2 regions of the Micromonospora peucetia genome follow, and region 1 is predicted to be linked to the other one. Evidence: riboswitches for the same ligand, from Rfam matches in the RefSeq annotation. Region 1 holds a riboswitch; the other holds the start of a gene.
The links. Region 1 has a riboswitch for S-adenosylmethionine ahead of GA0070608_RS12350 (aminotransferase class V-fold PLP-dependent enzyme). Riboswitches for the same ligand answer to the same signal wherever they lie in the genome.
Positions count from the first base shown of each region.

Region 2: linked by a shared signal. The riboswitch ahead of GA0070608_RS24180 (ABC transporter substrate-binding protein) and the one ahead of GA0070608_RS12350 (aminotransferase class V-fold PLP-dependent enzyme) in region 1 are both predicted to bind S-adenosylmethionine.

Region 1 covers NZ_FMIC01000002.1:2,638,085-2,645,824, forward strand. The annotation lists gene GA0070608_RS12335 (HD domain-containing protein) at 1-82, opposite strand, end outside; gene GA0070608_RS12340 (FUSC family protein) at 158-1,402, shown strand; gene GA0070608_RS12350 (aminotransferase class V-fold PLP-dependent enzyme) at 1,702-3,003, opposite strand; SAM riboswitch class IV at 3,050-3,170, opposite strand; gene GA0070608_RS12355 (PrsW family intramembrane metalloprotease) at 3,193-4,683, shown strand; gene GA0070608_RS32610 (hypothetical protein) at 4,746-4,913, opposite strand; gene GA0070608_RS12360 (GroES family chaperonin) at 5,018-5,356, opposite strand; gene GA0070608_RS12365 (AI-2E family transporter) at 5,515-6,813, shown strand; partial or broken gene GA0070608_RS34280 (ATP-dependent DNA helicase) at 6,920-7,609, opposite strand.
Region 2 covers NZ_FMIC01000002.1:5,359,807-5,367,546, forward strand. The annotation lists gene GA0070608_RS24155 (amylo-alpha-1,6-glucosidase) at 1-1,442, opposite strand, end outside; gene GA0070608_RS24160 (VOC family protein) at 1,608-2,024, opposite strand; gene GA0070608_RS24165 (peptidoglycan recognition protein family protein) at 2,146-3,276, opposite strand; gene GA0070608_RS24170 (amino acid ABC transporter ATP-binding protein) at 3,416-4,153, opposite strand; gene GA0070608_RS24175 (amino acid ABC transporter permease) at 4,156-4,935, opposite strand; gene GA0070608_RS24180 (ABC transporter substrate-binding protein) at 4,976-5,812, opposite strand; SAM riboswitch class IV at 6,108-6,219, opposite strand; gene GA0070608_RS24185 (MFS transporter) at 6,559-7,740, shown strand, end outside.

The DNA of each region.
Region 1 (7,740 bases):
CGCCGACCCGGGTCAGCGCCGCCGGGTCGGTCACCCCGGCGCCCCGGGCCGCGGCCCGCCACCGGTCGAGAAGGTCAACCACCCGGCCGAGTCTGCCCCACCGCCGCCATCGCCGGAGGATTCACCGGACGTGGCACGGGTAGTCCCCGCCATGGCCGTGGCCCGGGACCGTCGCCCCTCACTGGTGCGACGCGTCATCCTGCGCGACCGGGGTACGGACGTCGAAGGGCCGCGCATCGGCGAGGCGGTGGCGCACCTGCGGCAGCGCGGCAAACTCACCCTGCACGACCGTCTGCACCGGCTGAAGATGGCGATGGGCCTCGCCGTGCAGGCCGGCCTCGCCGCCGGGCTGGCCTGGCTGGCGGCGCACGAGCTGCTCGGCAACCCGCAGCCGGTCTTCGCGCCGATCTCCGCGGTCGGCACCCTCGCCGCCTCGGTCGGCCAGCGGTTCCGCCGCACGGTGGAGCTGATCGCCGGGGTGGGGATCGGGGTCGCCGTCGGTGACTTCCTCATCTATCTGCTCGGCACCGGGCCGTGGCAGCTGGGGCTGGTGGTCACCCTGGCGATCTTGCTGACCATCTTCGCGGGCGCCAGCGTGGCCATCGTCATCCAGGCGGCGGCCACGGCGGTGCTGATCGTCACGCTCAGCCCGTCGACCGAGAACCTGGAGATCCCCAGGTTCATCGACGCGTTCGTCGGCGGTGGCATCGCGCTGCTCGTCACCGCGGTCCTGCTGCCGCTCAATCCGCTGCGGGTCATCAACCGGGCCGCCCGGCCGGCCCTGGACCTGCTCGCCGCCCAACTCGACAACACCGCGGACGCGCTGCGGGAACGGGACCGGGACAAGGCCCAGCTGGCCCTGGACCGGCTCCGCGACAACCAGGAGGAGCTGGCCGCCTTCACCGAGGCCATCGAGGGGGCGAAGGAGACCGCCATCCTCTCGCCGGCCCGTTGGCACCGGCGGGACGAGCTCACCCACTACGCCGAGGCCGCCGAACCGATCGACCGGGCGATGCGCAACGCCGGCACGTTGACCCGGCGCGCGGTCACCCTGATCGAGGACGGGGAGCCCATCCCGGAGACGATGCCGGACGCGGTGGCCCACCTCGCCGAGTCGGTACGCCTGCTCAAGCACGAGTTCGCCGTCGCCGAGGAGCCGGAGAAGGCTCGGGAGCGGGCGCTGCGCGCGGTCGGCGAGGCCGGCCGGGCGTACGCCGAGGGGGTCGGCTTCTCCGGCAGCGTGGTGATCGCACAGGTGCGGACCACCGCCAGCGACCTGATGGTGGCCTCCGGCATCAGCCAGGAGGAGGCGAACCGTGGCGTCCGGCAGTCCTTCGGCGACCAGGACCGAGCGCACGATCACGGCCCCCCGAAGCCACCCACCGCCCCGCCGCTTGGCTGACCACCCCGCCGCCCCACCACCCACCGCTCACAGCCCCGCCCCTCTCGCTCACAACCCTGCCCCCTCGCCCGCCGCCCCCGCCTCGCTCGCGCCCCGCGCACCCGCCCCCTCGCCCGCGATCTTGCACTTTCGGCCCCTAAGGCGCGGCTTTAGTCCGGTTTGCCGGGGCAGTAAGTGCAAGATCGACGGGGCGGGAGCGCGGGGCGGGAGCGCGGGGCGGGAGCGCGGGGCGGGAGGCGGGAGGCGCGGGAAGGGCAGGGGTGGGAGGCGCGGGGCGGGGGAAGGGGAGGGCGGGGAGGTCAGGGCAGGGTGGTCAGGGCGGTCAGGAGGCGGTCGACGTGGTCTGTCGTGCTGCCCAGGCCGATGCTGGCGCGCAGGGCGGTCGGTGGCAGGTCCCGCCGGCCGCTGCGGGCCGCCGCCTCGTCGAGCAGCCGCCGGGCCAGCGGATGGGCGCAGAAGAGGCCGTCGCGCACCCCGATGTCGTACGACGTGGCCAGTTCCGCCGCCACCTCCGCCGAGTCCCGGCCGGCCACCACGAACGACACGATGCCCACCCGGGACGCCGCCGGCCCGAACGTGCGCAGCTCCACCACGTGCGGCAGGGCCGCGATGCCGTCGCGCAGCCGGGCCAGCAGGGCCTGCTCGGTGTCGTGCAGGGCGGCCCGGTCGGCGTCGGCCAGGGCGGCGCAGACCGCGGCCAGGGCGACCGCGCCGAGCAGGTTCGGCGTGCCCGCCTCGTGCCGGGCCGGGCCGGTCGCCCACCGTACGTCGTGGGTGGCCGCCCCGACGTGGCTGGTGGCGCCGCCGCCGACCAGGTACGGCGGCGCCGCGTCCAGCCAGTCCGCCCGCCCGACGAGCACCCCCGTGCCGAACGGCGCGTACAGCTTGTGGCCGGAGACCGCGAGGTAGTCGACGTCGAGTGAGGCGACGTCCACCGGTGCGTGCGGGGCGAGTTGCGCGGCGTCCACCGCGATCCGGGCACCGTACCGCCGGGCCACCTGGGCCAGCTCGGCCACCGGCCAGCGCTCGCCGGTCACGTTGCTGGCGGCGGTCACCGCCACCAGCACGGGCGGGCCCTGGTCGACGCCGGGGCGCGCGGGATGTGTGACTGGGCCGCCCCTCCCGTCCGGCCTGCGCAGCTCGCTGAGCGCGGCGGCCAGCGCGCGGACCGCCTCGGCCGGCTCCCGGGGCACCGGCAGCCGGACCGAGCCGCGCGGCCAGGGCAGCAGGTTGGCGTGGTGCTCCCCGCCGAAGGTGACCACCGTGGTGCCGGCGGGCAGGGCCCGGGCCAGCAGGTTCAGCGCGTCGGTGGTGTTGCGGGTGAAGATCACGTGGTCTTCGGCGCGGGCGCCGAAGAAGTCACCGACCGTCTGCCGGGCGCGTTCGTAGGCGAGGGTGCAGCGCCGCGACAGGGCCCCGGCGCCGCGATGCACGCTGGCGTACCAGGGCAGCAGCTCGGCCACCGCGTCGGCCGCGGCTCGCGCGCAGGGCGCGGTGGCGGCGTAGTCCAGGTTTACCTGGCCGGGTACGCCGAGCACGCCGAGCGGCCCGGCGACGGTGGGCGGCTGCGGTGCGGGCGAAGGCGCGAGGGTGACGGTCATGGCCGACCTCCGGGTCCAGGGACCCCGGGTGGGCGCACACGGGCGGGGTCCGCGCTTGCCCGGCACGCGGATCGCGCCGGGCCCGGTCATCACCCGGGGCACCCCACCGCGAACTCGACGAGGGTTGCCGGCCAGCAAACCGGGGCTTGACGCTGGCGCTCGTGACCTGCCGGCAGCATAGCCGGGTGAATGCGGCCGAACCAGCCGGCCGGGGATGGCTACGCTGACCGCATGGCCGACACCCCGCCCGGCGCACCGCTGCCGCCGACCGCGCCCGCCGTTCCGCCGCCGGTCGGGGCCGGGCCCCGGATGCCGGTGCGCCGGCCGGGTTGGCCCCGGTACCTGGTGCTGGCCGGGACCGTCGTGTTCATCGCGGCCTGCGCGCTGTTCATGGTCTTCAGACTCGGTCAGAATCTCGGCGTCGAGGCGCTGCTGATCGGCCTGGTCGCCGCGATCCTCCCGGTTCCGGTGCTGGTGGGCTGTTTCCTCTGGCTCGACCGCTACGAACCGGAACCCCTGAAGTACCTGATCTTCTGCTTCGCCTGGGGCGCGTTCGTCTCCACCGCCGCATCGCTGGAGGTCAACGGCTTCTTCGCGGGGCTGTTCGAGGACTGGGGGCTGCCGGACGGGCTGACCGCGGTGCTGGTCGCGCCGTTCATCGAGGAGCTGACCAAGGCCATCGGGCCGATCCTGCTGCTGATCTTCCGCCGGCGGGAGTTCTCCGGCATCACCGACGCCCTGGTCTACTGCGGGCTCTCCGCGGTCGGCTTCGCCATGGTGGAGAACATCCTCTACCTGGGCGGTCACGGCTACGCCAGCGGCGCGCAGCAGTACGGGCCGGCGACCGGCACCCAGCAGGTCATCGCCATCTTCATCGTCCGGATCCTGCTCTTCGGCTTCGCCCACCCGCTGTTCACCTCGATGACCGGGGTGGGGCTGGGCATCGCCGCGCGCGCCGCCAACCGGTGGGTCCGGGTGCTCGCCCCGATCGCCGGCCTGCTGTTGGCGATGATGCTGCACGGCCTCTGGAACCTGCTGCCCACGCTCACCCAGGCCACCGGCGAAACGTTGATCATGTTGTACGGCTTCATCGGCGTGATGGTGCCGTTGTTCTTCGGCATGGTCGGGCTCGCCCTGTGGCTGCGGGCCTGGGAGGGGCGGATCACCGAGCGGACCCTGCCGGACTACGTCCGGGCCGGCTGGCTCACCCCGCCCGAGGTGGCGGCGCTGAGCAGCCTGGGGCGGCGGCACGCGGCCCGGGTGTGGGCCAAGCGGGTGGCCGGCGATGGCGGGCTGAGGGCGATGCGCGGCTACCAGTTCGCGGCGACCCGGCTGGCGCTGCTGCGCGACGGCGCGTTGCGCGGCCTGGACCGGAGCCCGGTTGACCGGGACCGGACAGCACGGGAGGAACGGGAGCTGCTGGAGGCGATCGGCGCGTACCGGTCGTTCTTCACGGGCCGGGACCCACAGGCGCCGGTGGGGATCTGGGACGGGCACCGCTACCACCTGCGGTTCCCGGACGGCACGCAGCGGTCGGTCGAGGCGCCGGACGAGCCCGTCGTGCCGATCCCGGTGGTGCTCGTCCCGCCGCCACCCCCGCCCGGCTACGGCCCACCCGGCTGGTACGGCCACGGCCACGGCCAGCGACCGGCCGCGCCGTGGCCCCCCGGCCACCCCTGACCCGTACGCCCAGCCACCCCTGACCCGAGACCGGGGCCGCCCCGTGAGGTCGGCCCCGGTCGTCAGGTCATCAGGCTGGTGAGGAAGTCACCGAGACCCTGCGCCATCGCCATCAGTCCCGCCCCGATCGCCTTGAACATCTCCGCCGCGCCCTCCGGCCGGAAGGCCATGAAGTAGATCAGGAACGCGACGCTCCCCCAGAGCAGAACCTTCTTCACGAGTACCGGCATCGCGTCCCTCCCCAGGGCCGGTGGTGCGGTTGGCTTCCCGGCGGGGAGCGACGCAAACGACACCGGCGCCCTCATCCGGGCGGGCGGGGGCGGGCGGGGTGGGATCAGAGGTAGAGGCCGGTGGAGTTGTTCTCCACCCGCTCGGCGGCCACGGCGTGCACGTCGCGCTCGCGCAGCAGCACGTAGCCGCGCCCGTGCAGCTCGACCTCGGAGCGGTCGTCGGGGTCGAAGAGGACCCGGTCGCCTGAGACGATGGCGCGCACGTTCGGCCCGACCCCCACGGCGGTGGCCCAGGCCAGGCGTTTGCCCACGGCGGCGGTCGCCGGGATCACGATGCCGGCGGTCGAGCGTCGCTCACCCTCGCTCCCCTCCACCCGCACCAGCACGCGGTCGTGCAACATGCGGATCGGCAGCCCGGAGTCGAGATTCTGGTCGGCGGTCACGCCGGAAACGCTACCGTGTCCCCGTCGGCCGGCCGTGGGCGGTTACGCGCCGGGGGCCGGGGGCAATGTGTGGCGGACCTGCCATACGGTGGCGTCGTCGGACGTATCCTGTCCGCCCACCTGCGTGGGCGGGCCGATTCTCTTGCCAGGAGGTGCGCTTGAGCCGCTTCGAGCGGATACGCGGACGGCTCCGTCGCGCGTACGAGTCGGGCCGGGAGTCGACGCGCGTCCGCCGTACGGCCCCGGCCGACGATCCCGCGACGGCCGGCGTGGCCTCGCCGACGTCCCCCGGGCCGGTGGCGGCACCGTCCGCGACCGTGGTCGGCGCGGCGCCGCCCGCGGCCATGCACAACTCCACCTCCAGCCGGGACGACGCGGACGTCCCGCACGGGCTGCGGATCGCCGCTGCCTGGTCCTGGCGGCTGATCGTGATCGGTGTCGTCGCCTGGGCGCTGCTGAAGGTCGTCGGCACCGTCAAGATCGTGGTCATTCCGCTGGCCGTCGCGCTGCTGCTCTCGGCGTTGCTGGCGCCGGCGGTCGGCTGGCTGTTGCGGGCCCGACTGCCCCGCTCCCTGGCGACGGCGGTGGTGCTGGTCGGCGGCCTGGCCGGGGTGATCGGCACGCTGACCCTGGTGGTGAACGAGTTCATCCAGGGCGTGCCGGAGCTGAGCAAGAAGTCCTCGGAGGGCGTCCGGCAGATCCAGGACTGGCTGAAGACCGGCCCGCTGCACCTCTCGGACGGCCAACTCGACAACTACATCGAGGAGGGCCAGAAGTGGATCAACAACAACACCGAGAAGTTCACCAGCGGTGCCCTCTCCACGGCCGCCACGCTGGCTGAGGTGTTGACCGGCACGCTGCTGGTGCTCTTCGCCACCTTCTTCTTCCTGCGCGACGGCAGCAAGATCTGGCGCTTCCTGGTCCGGCTGCTGCCGGTGGCGGCCCGCTGGAAGGTCGACGACGCCGGGCGGGCGTCCTGGGCGACGCTGGTCGCCTACGTCCGGGCGACCGTGCTGGTCGCCTTCATCGACGCGGTCGGCATCGGCGTCTTCCTGGTCATCTTCGACATCCCGTTCGCCTTCCCGCTCGCCGCGCTGGTCTTCCTCGGGGCGTTCATCCCGATCGTCGGCGCGACCCTGTCGGGCGTCGTCGCGGTCCTGGTCGCGCTGGTCGACAGCGGCCTGGTGACCGCGCTGATCATCCTCGGCGTGGTGATCGGGGTGCAGCAGGTGGAGGGACACCTCCTCCAGCCGCTGATCATGGGCCGGGCGGTGGCCATCCACCCGCTCGCGGTGATCATCGGAATCGCGGCCGGTGTGGTCCTCGCCGGGATCACCGGCGCGCTGGTCTCCGTGCCGCTGATCGCCGTGCTCAACACGGCCGTCCGCCGGCTCGCCGCCCGCACCGTTCCGGACACCCCGCCCGACGCCGTCGTCGTCGCCTCCCAGGCACCCTGACCCGTCCCACCGCGCGGCCACGGGCCCGCACAGCCGCACCGAGAGGGTGGCCCTCCCGAACCCGGGGGGTCACCCTCTCGACGTAGCTGGGAGCGCGGGGCCGTCGTCAGGGCTTGGCGAGGCGTTCGAGCGCGCCGCGGGCGACCTCCGGCCGGGTGGTGTACCAGAACGGCGGCAGCGACCGGCGCAGGAACGGCCCGTACCCCCGGGCGGTCTCCAACCGTGAGTCGAGCACCGCCACCACGCCCTTGTCGCCCGTCGACCTGATCAGCCGGCCCACCCCCTGGGCCAACCGGATCGCGGCGATCGGCACGCTGACCGCGGCGAAACCCGACCCGCCGCCGGCGTCCACCGCCGCTGCCCGCGCCGCCGCCAGCGGCTCGTCCGGCCGGGGGAAGGGCAGCCGGTCGATGACCACCAGCTGGCAGGCGTCGCCCGGCACGTCGACCCCCTGCCAGAGCGACATCACCCCGAACAGGCAGCTGGACTTCTCCTCCCGGAACCGGCGCACCAGCAGCGGCAACGACTCCTCGCCCTGGAGCAGGACCGGCAGGTCGGTCCGCGCGCGCAGCAGCTCCGCCGCCTGCTGCGCGGCCCGTCGGGAGGAGAAGAGGCCGAGCGTACGCCCGCCGAGCGCGGTCACCAGCGCGAGCAGCTCCTCGCCGGCCGCGTCGGGCAGCCCGGAGACGCTGGGTCGGGGCAGGTGCGCGGCGACGTACAGGATGCCCTGCCGCCCGTAGTCGAACGGCGAGCCGACGTCGAGGGAGCGCCACCCCGGCCCCGAGGTCGCCGGCACCCCCGGCGTGCCGGTCACCGGGCTGCTCCCGGTGGGTCCGCCGCCCTCCGCCGGGCCGCCGCGTCCGGCCGACTCGTCGGCGCCTCTCCGCCCGCTGCCGGGGCGCCCCGCGGCGGTCCGGGCGGCCAGCG
Region 2 (7,740 bases), 2.7 Mb from region 1:
GCGCGGTGGAAGCGGCGCCGCAGCGCGGCGGCCCGGCGCACCAGGCCGGCGCCGAAGGCGGGATGGCCGGTCGCGGCGAACACCACCCCGGCGTGCCGCAGCGCGGCGTACCAGTACGCCTGCAACTCGCTGGTCGCGATCGGGTTCGGCACCACCTCGCCGTGCTCGTCGACGATGGCGGTGTCGGAGTCCTTCCAGCCCTGGTTCTTCAGGCCGGCGGGGGACCGGCGGTGGTATTCGAGGAAGCCGTCCAGGTCGAGGTCGCCGTACCGGTCGATCCAGGCCAGGACGCGGCGCGCGGTCGGCAGCAGGTCCCGCACCGTGTCGAGGTCCCCGGTCCAGGCCAGGTACTGGCCGAGGAAGATCAGGAAGTCCGGTGCGGTCGACCAGTCGCCGTGGTAGCCGGCGAACGGGTCGATGCCGAGTGCGGACACCGGGCCCCGCCGGGCCTCGTGCAGCGGCTTGCCGGGTTCCTCGTCGCGCCAGTCGTCGATGCGCCGCCCGAGGTGGTGGGCGTTGAGCCGCAGGCTGTCCGCCAGCATCGTCGGCCCGGCGAGCAGGGCCTGCCACGACGCGGTCATCGTGTCGCGGCCGAATATCTCCTGGTAGATCGGCAGGCCGGCGATCGGTGCCGTCGGCCCGTCCGGTTCGCCCAGCGGCAGCACGGACAGGTCTTCGACCGCGCACCGCCAGGCGGCGGTGACGTCGAAGTTGCTGCTGTGCAGCTGTGCGAGTTCGCGGGCGAGGGTGCCCCGGGCGTGCGCGGCGGCGTCGTCCGGCTCGGCGAAGGTCGGCGGTGGCGCGACAAGGCGCTGCCCGTCGAAGACGGGTTCGACGAGGAGTTCCACCCGGCAGGATCCCCGGGGCGGCACGGCGAGGTCGACCGTCAGGGTGTCGTCGGCGTACCGGACGGGCAGGTCGGTTCGGACGGGGATCGCCACCGCCCGGTCGAGGCCGTCACACCGGTAGGTCAGGCGGAGCTCCCGGTCCCGGTCGTCCCAACTCGCGTCGACCGGGCCGGACTGCACTCGGCGGCCGGTCTCGGCCTCGCTGGTGTCGGCGAAGTCGGCGGCGAGCTGGATCCGCAGCCGCAGGTCCAGCGGCACCTCCGCGTAGCTGACCACGGTCAGCCGGGTGCGCAGTCCCTCGCCGACGAAGCGCTCCACCAGCAGGTAGGCCGCGCGCGAGGGCAGCGTCTCGCCGTCGCCGAGGGCGGCGTACGAGAGTTGGGCGTGCCCGGCCACGTTGGCCGTGCTGAACGGGACGGGCTCGCGGCCGTCCACGCTGACGCGTTCGGTGCTGAGCACCCGGGTGTTGCGGGCGAAGAAGCCCTGCGGGTCGACGCCGGTGATCCGGCCACGGACGTCGGTGACCAGCGTGCTCCAGCCACTCGCCACGTACAGCAGGTCCGGGCGGACGCGCAGGTTCCGGACCCGGGTCATCGCGGCCGGGGCGGGTTCGGGCCGGGGCGGGCGCGACCGGGCCGGGAGTGCGCAGGTGTCGAGAGCATCGGGCACACCCCCTGGCCGGCGGCTGCGGGCCGGGGCACACCAGCCCCGGCCCGTCGGGACACCGGTCCCTACCCGCTCGTGCCGCTGCTACACCTGTCAGCCCTGCGGCTGCTGGGCGATGTTCACCATCCAGCCGATGCCGAAGCGGTCGACGCACATGCCGAACTCGTCGCCCCACATCTGCTTCTCCAGCGGCACGGTCACGGTGCCGCCCTCGGTGAGCTTCTGCCAGTAGCCGCGCAGGTCGTCGGCGTCGTCGCCGCTGAGACTCACGGAGACGTTGTTGCCGGGATCGTGCTCCATGCCGGGCGCGGTGTCCGAGCCCATCAGGGTGAAGCCCCGGTCGGTCTCCAGCATCGCGTGCATGATCTTGTCGGTCAGCGCGGGATCGTCGGTGCCCATCGAGCCGAACGTGTCCATCGACAGCGAACCGCCGAACACGCGGTGGTAGAACTCCATCGCCTCCCGCGCGCTGCCCGGGAAGCTGAAGTACGGGTTGAGTCGCGACGCCACAGCACCCTCCTCCGGTCGTGAGAGCGCCATCGTCGCAGACCAGAGGGCTGGTGCGAGTCAGGTACGACCGCGTTTCGCCGGCCCGTCGGAGATGGTCCGTCCCACGGGCCGGCGGCGGTGGTCAGTGGCGGAACGACCGGCGTACGACGCCGCCGACGATCGCACACCAGGTGTCGACGTCCAGCTTGCCGTGGGCCGGCAGGCCGTGCCGCCGCTGGACGTCCTTGACGGCCATCTTCGTCGGGTGGTCGTACTCGCCGGTGACGGTGACCTCGGAACGGCCCTGGAAGTTCAGCAGGAACTGCACGGCGGTGACCGGCAGGCCGGTGGCGTCCTTGCCCAGTTCCGGCACCAGGGTCTCCCAGGTGGGCGCGGTGAGGGTGGCGTCGACGTCGACCGGGATGCCGTTGCGGTACTGCCAGTCCTGCACCGCCGCGACGGTGGCGGCGTCGAAGACGCTGTTGATCGGCACGGTGTAGCCACGGTGGGCCAGCAGGTACTGCACCACCCGGACACTGGGGGAGCCGACGAAGCGCCACAGGTCCGGCCAGCGGCGGGCCGGCACGTCGGCGAGGTCGGTGCCGAGCGACTCGAAGACCCGGCGGCGCAGGGTGGGGAACTGCCCGTAGAAGGAGGCGCCGGGGCACAGCGTGGTGCGGAAGTCCCAGTGGCCGAAGATGTCGTGGGCGTGCAGCCCGTACCGCCGGCAGATGGTCGCGCAGAGCGTGACCAGCGAGTCCAGCAGCGCCTCCGGTGGGGTCTCGGTGACGTACGTGCCCTCGTTCTCGATGCCGATGGCCCGGCCGTTCTCGCCCGGGCAGTGCGCCGAGATCATCTGCCGGTCGCCGGCCCGCAGCCGCTCCAGGCTGCCCCGGCGGCCCTCCATGACGTAGCCGCCGCGGCTGATGGTGAAGTGCTGGCCGGTGTCGGACCAGCCGTTGCCGTCCATGTGCAGGTTCTGGCAGTCGCGGGCCAGCTTGATTCCCTGCGCCTCGGAGTAGTCGGTGACGTTCGGGAACGCCATGTGGTGCACGATGATCTTGTTGGTGGGGATGGCGCTGACCGCCAGCGGGTCCTTCGGCGGGCGCGCGCCCCACTCGTCGCAGCTGTAGATCCAGTCCAGGTCGGTGCCGGGGTCCGCCTGCGCGGTGCCCGGAAGGGCGAGCTGGCTGCCGACGACCGCGACCGTGGCGGCGCCGAGGCCGGCCCGCAGCAGGGTCCGGCGGTCCAGTGCGGAGTTCTCGACGTGCATGGCATCTCCTCTGCGGCCGGGCAGGCGGCTGAGGAGCCCCGAGGTGAAAAGGAGCGCCAACAGTCGCATGTGCAGTGGAGGATATTGCCAAGGCGCCGGGCCGCGCCAGAGTCCGGCCCACGCCGATGCGGAGGGGCTTTCAGAGCACCTGGGACAGGAAGCGGCGCAGCCGGGGGTGCTCCGCCCGCTCGAAGACCGCGGCCGGCTCGCCGGCCTCCAGCACCACGCCGCGATCCATGAACGCGACGGTGTCGGCGACCTCGCGGGCGAACCCCATCTCGTGGGTGACCACCACCATCGTCATGCCGCCGGCGGACAACTCGGCCATCAGCCCCAGCACGCCCTTCACCAGCTCCGGGTCCAGCGCGGAGGTCGCCTCGTCGAAGAGCATCACCTGCGGGCGCAACGCCAGCGCGCGGGCGATCGCGACCCGCTGCTGCTGCCCGCCGGACAGGTGCGCCGGTCGGGCGTCGGCCTTGGCCGCCAGGCCCACCAGCTCCAGGTGGTCGCGGGCGAGGGCCACCGCCTCGTCCTCACCGAGCTTGCGGATCCGGCGCAGCGCGAGGGTGATGTTGCGCAGCACGCTCATGTGCGGAAAGAGGTTGAACTGCTGGAAGACCATGCCGACCCGCTGCCGCAGGGCGTCCGGGTCGTCGCCCAGCACGCTGCGCCCGTCGAGCAGCACGTCGCCGCGGTCGGGCTCGATCAGCCGGTTGATGGTGCGCAGCAGGGTGGACTTGCCCGACCCGGACGGACCGATCACGCAGGCCGTCGCCCCGCGCGCCACATCCAGGTCCACCCCGCGCAGCACCCGGTGCGCCCCGAAGGCCAGGTGCACGTCCCGGACGCTGAGGCTCACCGAGGTCGTCGTGTCGATGCTCATCGCTGGTTTCCTCCCGCCGCGCCCGGCAGTGCCAGGTCGAGGTCGTCATCGGCGTCGTCGGGCGCGGCAGCCTGCCGGCCGTGCCGCAGCCGCCGGTCGATCCAGTTGACGACGTGTGTCAGCGGCACAGTCAGCACCAGGTAGCAGAGCCCGGCCAGCAGTAGCGCCGACTGGTTGCCGGTGTTCGCCGCATAGTCCTGCCCGATCCGGAACAGTTCCCGCTGGCTGGCCAGCAGGCCGAGGAAGTAGACCAGGCTGGAGTCCTTGATCAGCGCGATCAGCTGGTTCACCCAGGCCGGCAGCACCCGCCGGATGCCCTGCGGCACGATCACCAGGCGCATCGCCTCGCCCCAGGACAGGCCCAGCGCCCGGGCCCCCTCCAGCTGGGTGGCCTCCACCGACTGGATGCCGGAGCGGAAGATCTCGCCGATGTAGGCCGCCGCGATCAGCGACAGCGCCAGGATGCCCAGCGGATACGGGTTGGGCCCCCACACCTGCATGCCCAGCGGTGCCAGCCCGACGCCGATGAGCAGGATCGTCGCCGCGGCCGGCAGGCCGCGGAACACGTCGGTGTAGACCCGCGCCGGCCACCGCAACCATCGGGTACGCGAGATGCCCGCGACGGCCAGTGCCATGCCCAGCACCGAGCCGAGCAGGGCGGCGGAGATCGCCAGGATCAGCGTGTTGGGCAGCCCCACCGTCAGCATCTCGGGCAGCGCCTCGCGCATGGAGTCCCAGTCGAAGAAGGTCTCCCACAGGGTGCTCAACGGATCCATCGTCTCTCCTACCGCCCCGCTCGCTCGTCGTCCGTACGTGTCAGGAGGTGGCCGACGCCGCCGGCACCGGGACCGTGCCGCTGCCCGGCTTGAAGTCGGCCGGGATCGAGCGGCCCGGGTAGTACTGGGCCTGCAGGCGGCTCCACGTGCCGTCCGCGATCACCTCGTCGAGGCCCTTGTCGAGCGCCTCGCGCAGCTTGTCGTTGCCCTTGGCGAACGCGTACGCCGTGGGCGCCGGGCTGAGCAGCTTGGCCGCCACGGTGATCTTGCCGCTGCTGTCGGCGGCCGACTTGTCGCCGATCTCGGCGGGGGCGATCCAGGCGTCGGCGGTGCCGGCCTTGAGCTGGTTGATCGCGCCGTTGTAGTCGGGCACCCGGACCGGGTCGAGCCCCTCGCCGGTGGCGTAGTCGTCCTGGACGGTGCCCTGCACGACCACGACCCGCTTGCCGGTGAGCTGGTCGAAGCCGGTGATCGACGAGCCGGCCGGCACGTCGAGTCCGAAGTGGCCGAAGTCGTAGCCGTTGCCGAAGTCGACCGTCTTCTTCCGCGCCTCGGTGATGGTGATCGAGGAGCTGCCGACGTCGAACTTGCGGTTGTTGACCTGGGAGAGCAGGGCGGAGAAGTCGGTGCCGACGAACTCCACCTTCAGGCCGACCTTCGCGGCGACCGCGGTGAGCAGGTCGTTGTCGAAGCCGGTGAACTTGCCGTCCTTGAGATAGACGTTCGGCGGGGCGTCGGTGAGCGTGCCGGTACGCAGCACGCCCGCCTGGAGCAGGTTGTACGGGTTGTCGGCCGTGCCGGCCGCGTCGTCGCCGCACGCGGTCAGGGCGGTGGCGGCGAGGACGGCGGCCACGCCGAGGGCGGCGGCCCGGGTCACAGAAGAAAGGATTCGCACAGGTGTCTCCGAATGAGGTGTTCCGGCGGCGGGCACAGGCGTGCGGCGCCGGCGGGACGCCCGGTGGGCGTACCGCTGGGAAAGTGGTGCCTGGAAGAGGGGAGTGGCGCGCCTAGCGCGGGTCGCCGGGGCGACAGGAGGTGGCGCAGACCCGCATCATGTCGATGTGGCGACGCCGGATCAGGGCCGGCGACGTCAGGGCCACGGCGGGGACCGCCGGTGGAACGCAGATGCGAAAGGACATGGCTCTCCCTCGGTCGCTGTCGACCTGGGAACCAGGCCGCGCTTGCACCGGAGCCGCTCCGGTGCCTGGTCTTCACCCGGGGCACCCCTGCGCGGACGAGGGTTGCCGGCCAGCGAGCCGGGGCTTGACGCTGGCGCTCATGACCTGTTGACGAGGCTAGCCCCGCCACGGGGGGCCGTCCAGCCGCTATGACCACGCTCACGCGGACCCCCGTGCAGGTCAGCGTCACTCCTCGACCGCCCCGCCGACGTGCCGCGGGGGCCGGTACGCCTCCAGGAGCACGTCCACGCTCGGCGCCAGCGTCAGGTCTAGACTTTCCACCGTGATCGCGCTGCACGTCGTCGCCGCCGCGTACGGCCGCTGGATCACCCCGGAACTTCCGTTGTACGGCGACGACCACGAACGCTCCGACTTCGCTCCCTGACCGGCCCGGTGCTCCGTCGACCTCCGGTCCACCTCCGCCACGATCCGGGAGCGCCCAGTCATGCCCGTGCCCGATGACACCGAACTCGTACCGCCCGCCGACCGTTCGTCGGGCGGCGGGCGACCCACCGACGCCGACCCCACCGACACCTCCGCCCTCGCGGTGCTCCGGGCGCCACAGACCGCCCGGGTCCTGGCGGCCAGCCTGCTCGGCCGGATCCCGCTCGGCGCGGCCCCCCTGGCCCTGCTGGTGTTCGCCCGGGAGACGATGACGCTGACCGTGGCCGGGCTGCTGGTCGCCGCGTTCACCGCCGGCACCGCGGTGGGTCAGCCGATGCTCGCCCGGATGGCGGACCGCTGGCGGCAGCCGCCGGTGCTGTGGCTGGCCGTGACGGCGTCGACGATCGGCTTCGCGCTCACCGCCGCGCACGTCAACCTGCCGGTGACCGTCTTCGCCGCCGCCCTGGCCGGAGCGGGCGCACCGCCGTTCGAGTCGTGCCTGCGGGTGCTCTGGCGCGGCCTTCTCCCCGCGCACCGGGTGCAGACCGCGTACACCCTGGACATCGCCGTGCAGGAGACCATCTTCATTCTCGGTCCGGTGGTCACGCTCGCCGCCGTGGGCCTGGTCGGTCCGGCCGGCGGTCTGGCCGCCGCCGCGTTCTTCCAGGCCGCCGGCACCGTCTGGTTCGCCACGACCGACGCGGTCCGGCGTTGGCGGGGCGAGCCGGCGGTACGACACTGGGCCGGGCCGCTGCGGGCCGGCCGGCTCCGGCTGGTTCTCGGGGCACTGGTGCTGGTCGGCGCGGCGGTGGGCAGCGTGACCGTCGCCGCGACCGGCTACGCCGAGTCGGCCGGGGCCCGGTCCTGGGCGGGCTGGCTGCTCGCCGCGCAGGCCACCGGGGCGCTGATCGGTGGCCTGATCTTCGTACGCTTCGGCGGACTGCGCCGCTACGCCACCCTGCCCCGCGTGGTCGGGGTCTTCGCCCTCGGCTACCTGCCCCTGCTACTCACTCCGGCCCCGGCTGTGATGCTGGTGCTGATGGCGGTCAGCGGACTCGCGCTCCCGGCACTGCTGACCATCGCCTTCGTCGCGCTCGACGACCTTGCGCCCGCCGGCACGGTGGCCGAGGCGTTCGCCTGGGCGGCGACGGCCTTCTCGGTCGGCAGCGCGGGTGGCGCGGCAGCGGCCGGGGCGCTGCTGGACGCCACGGGGGAGGTGACTGTCGGCTTCCTGATCGCCCCG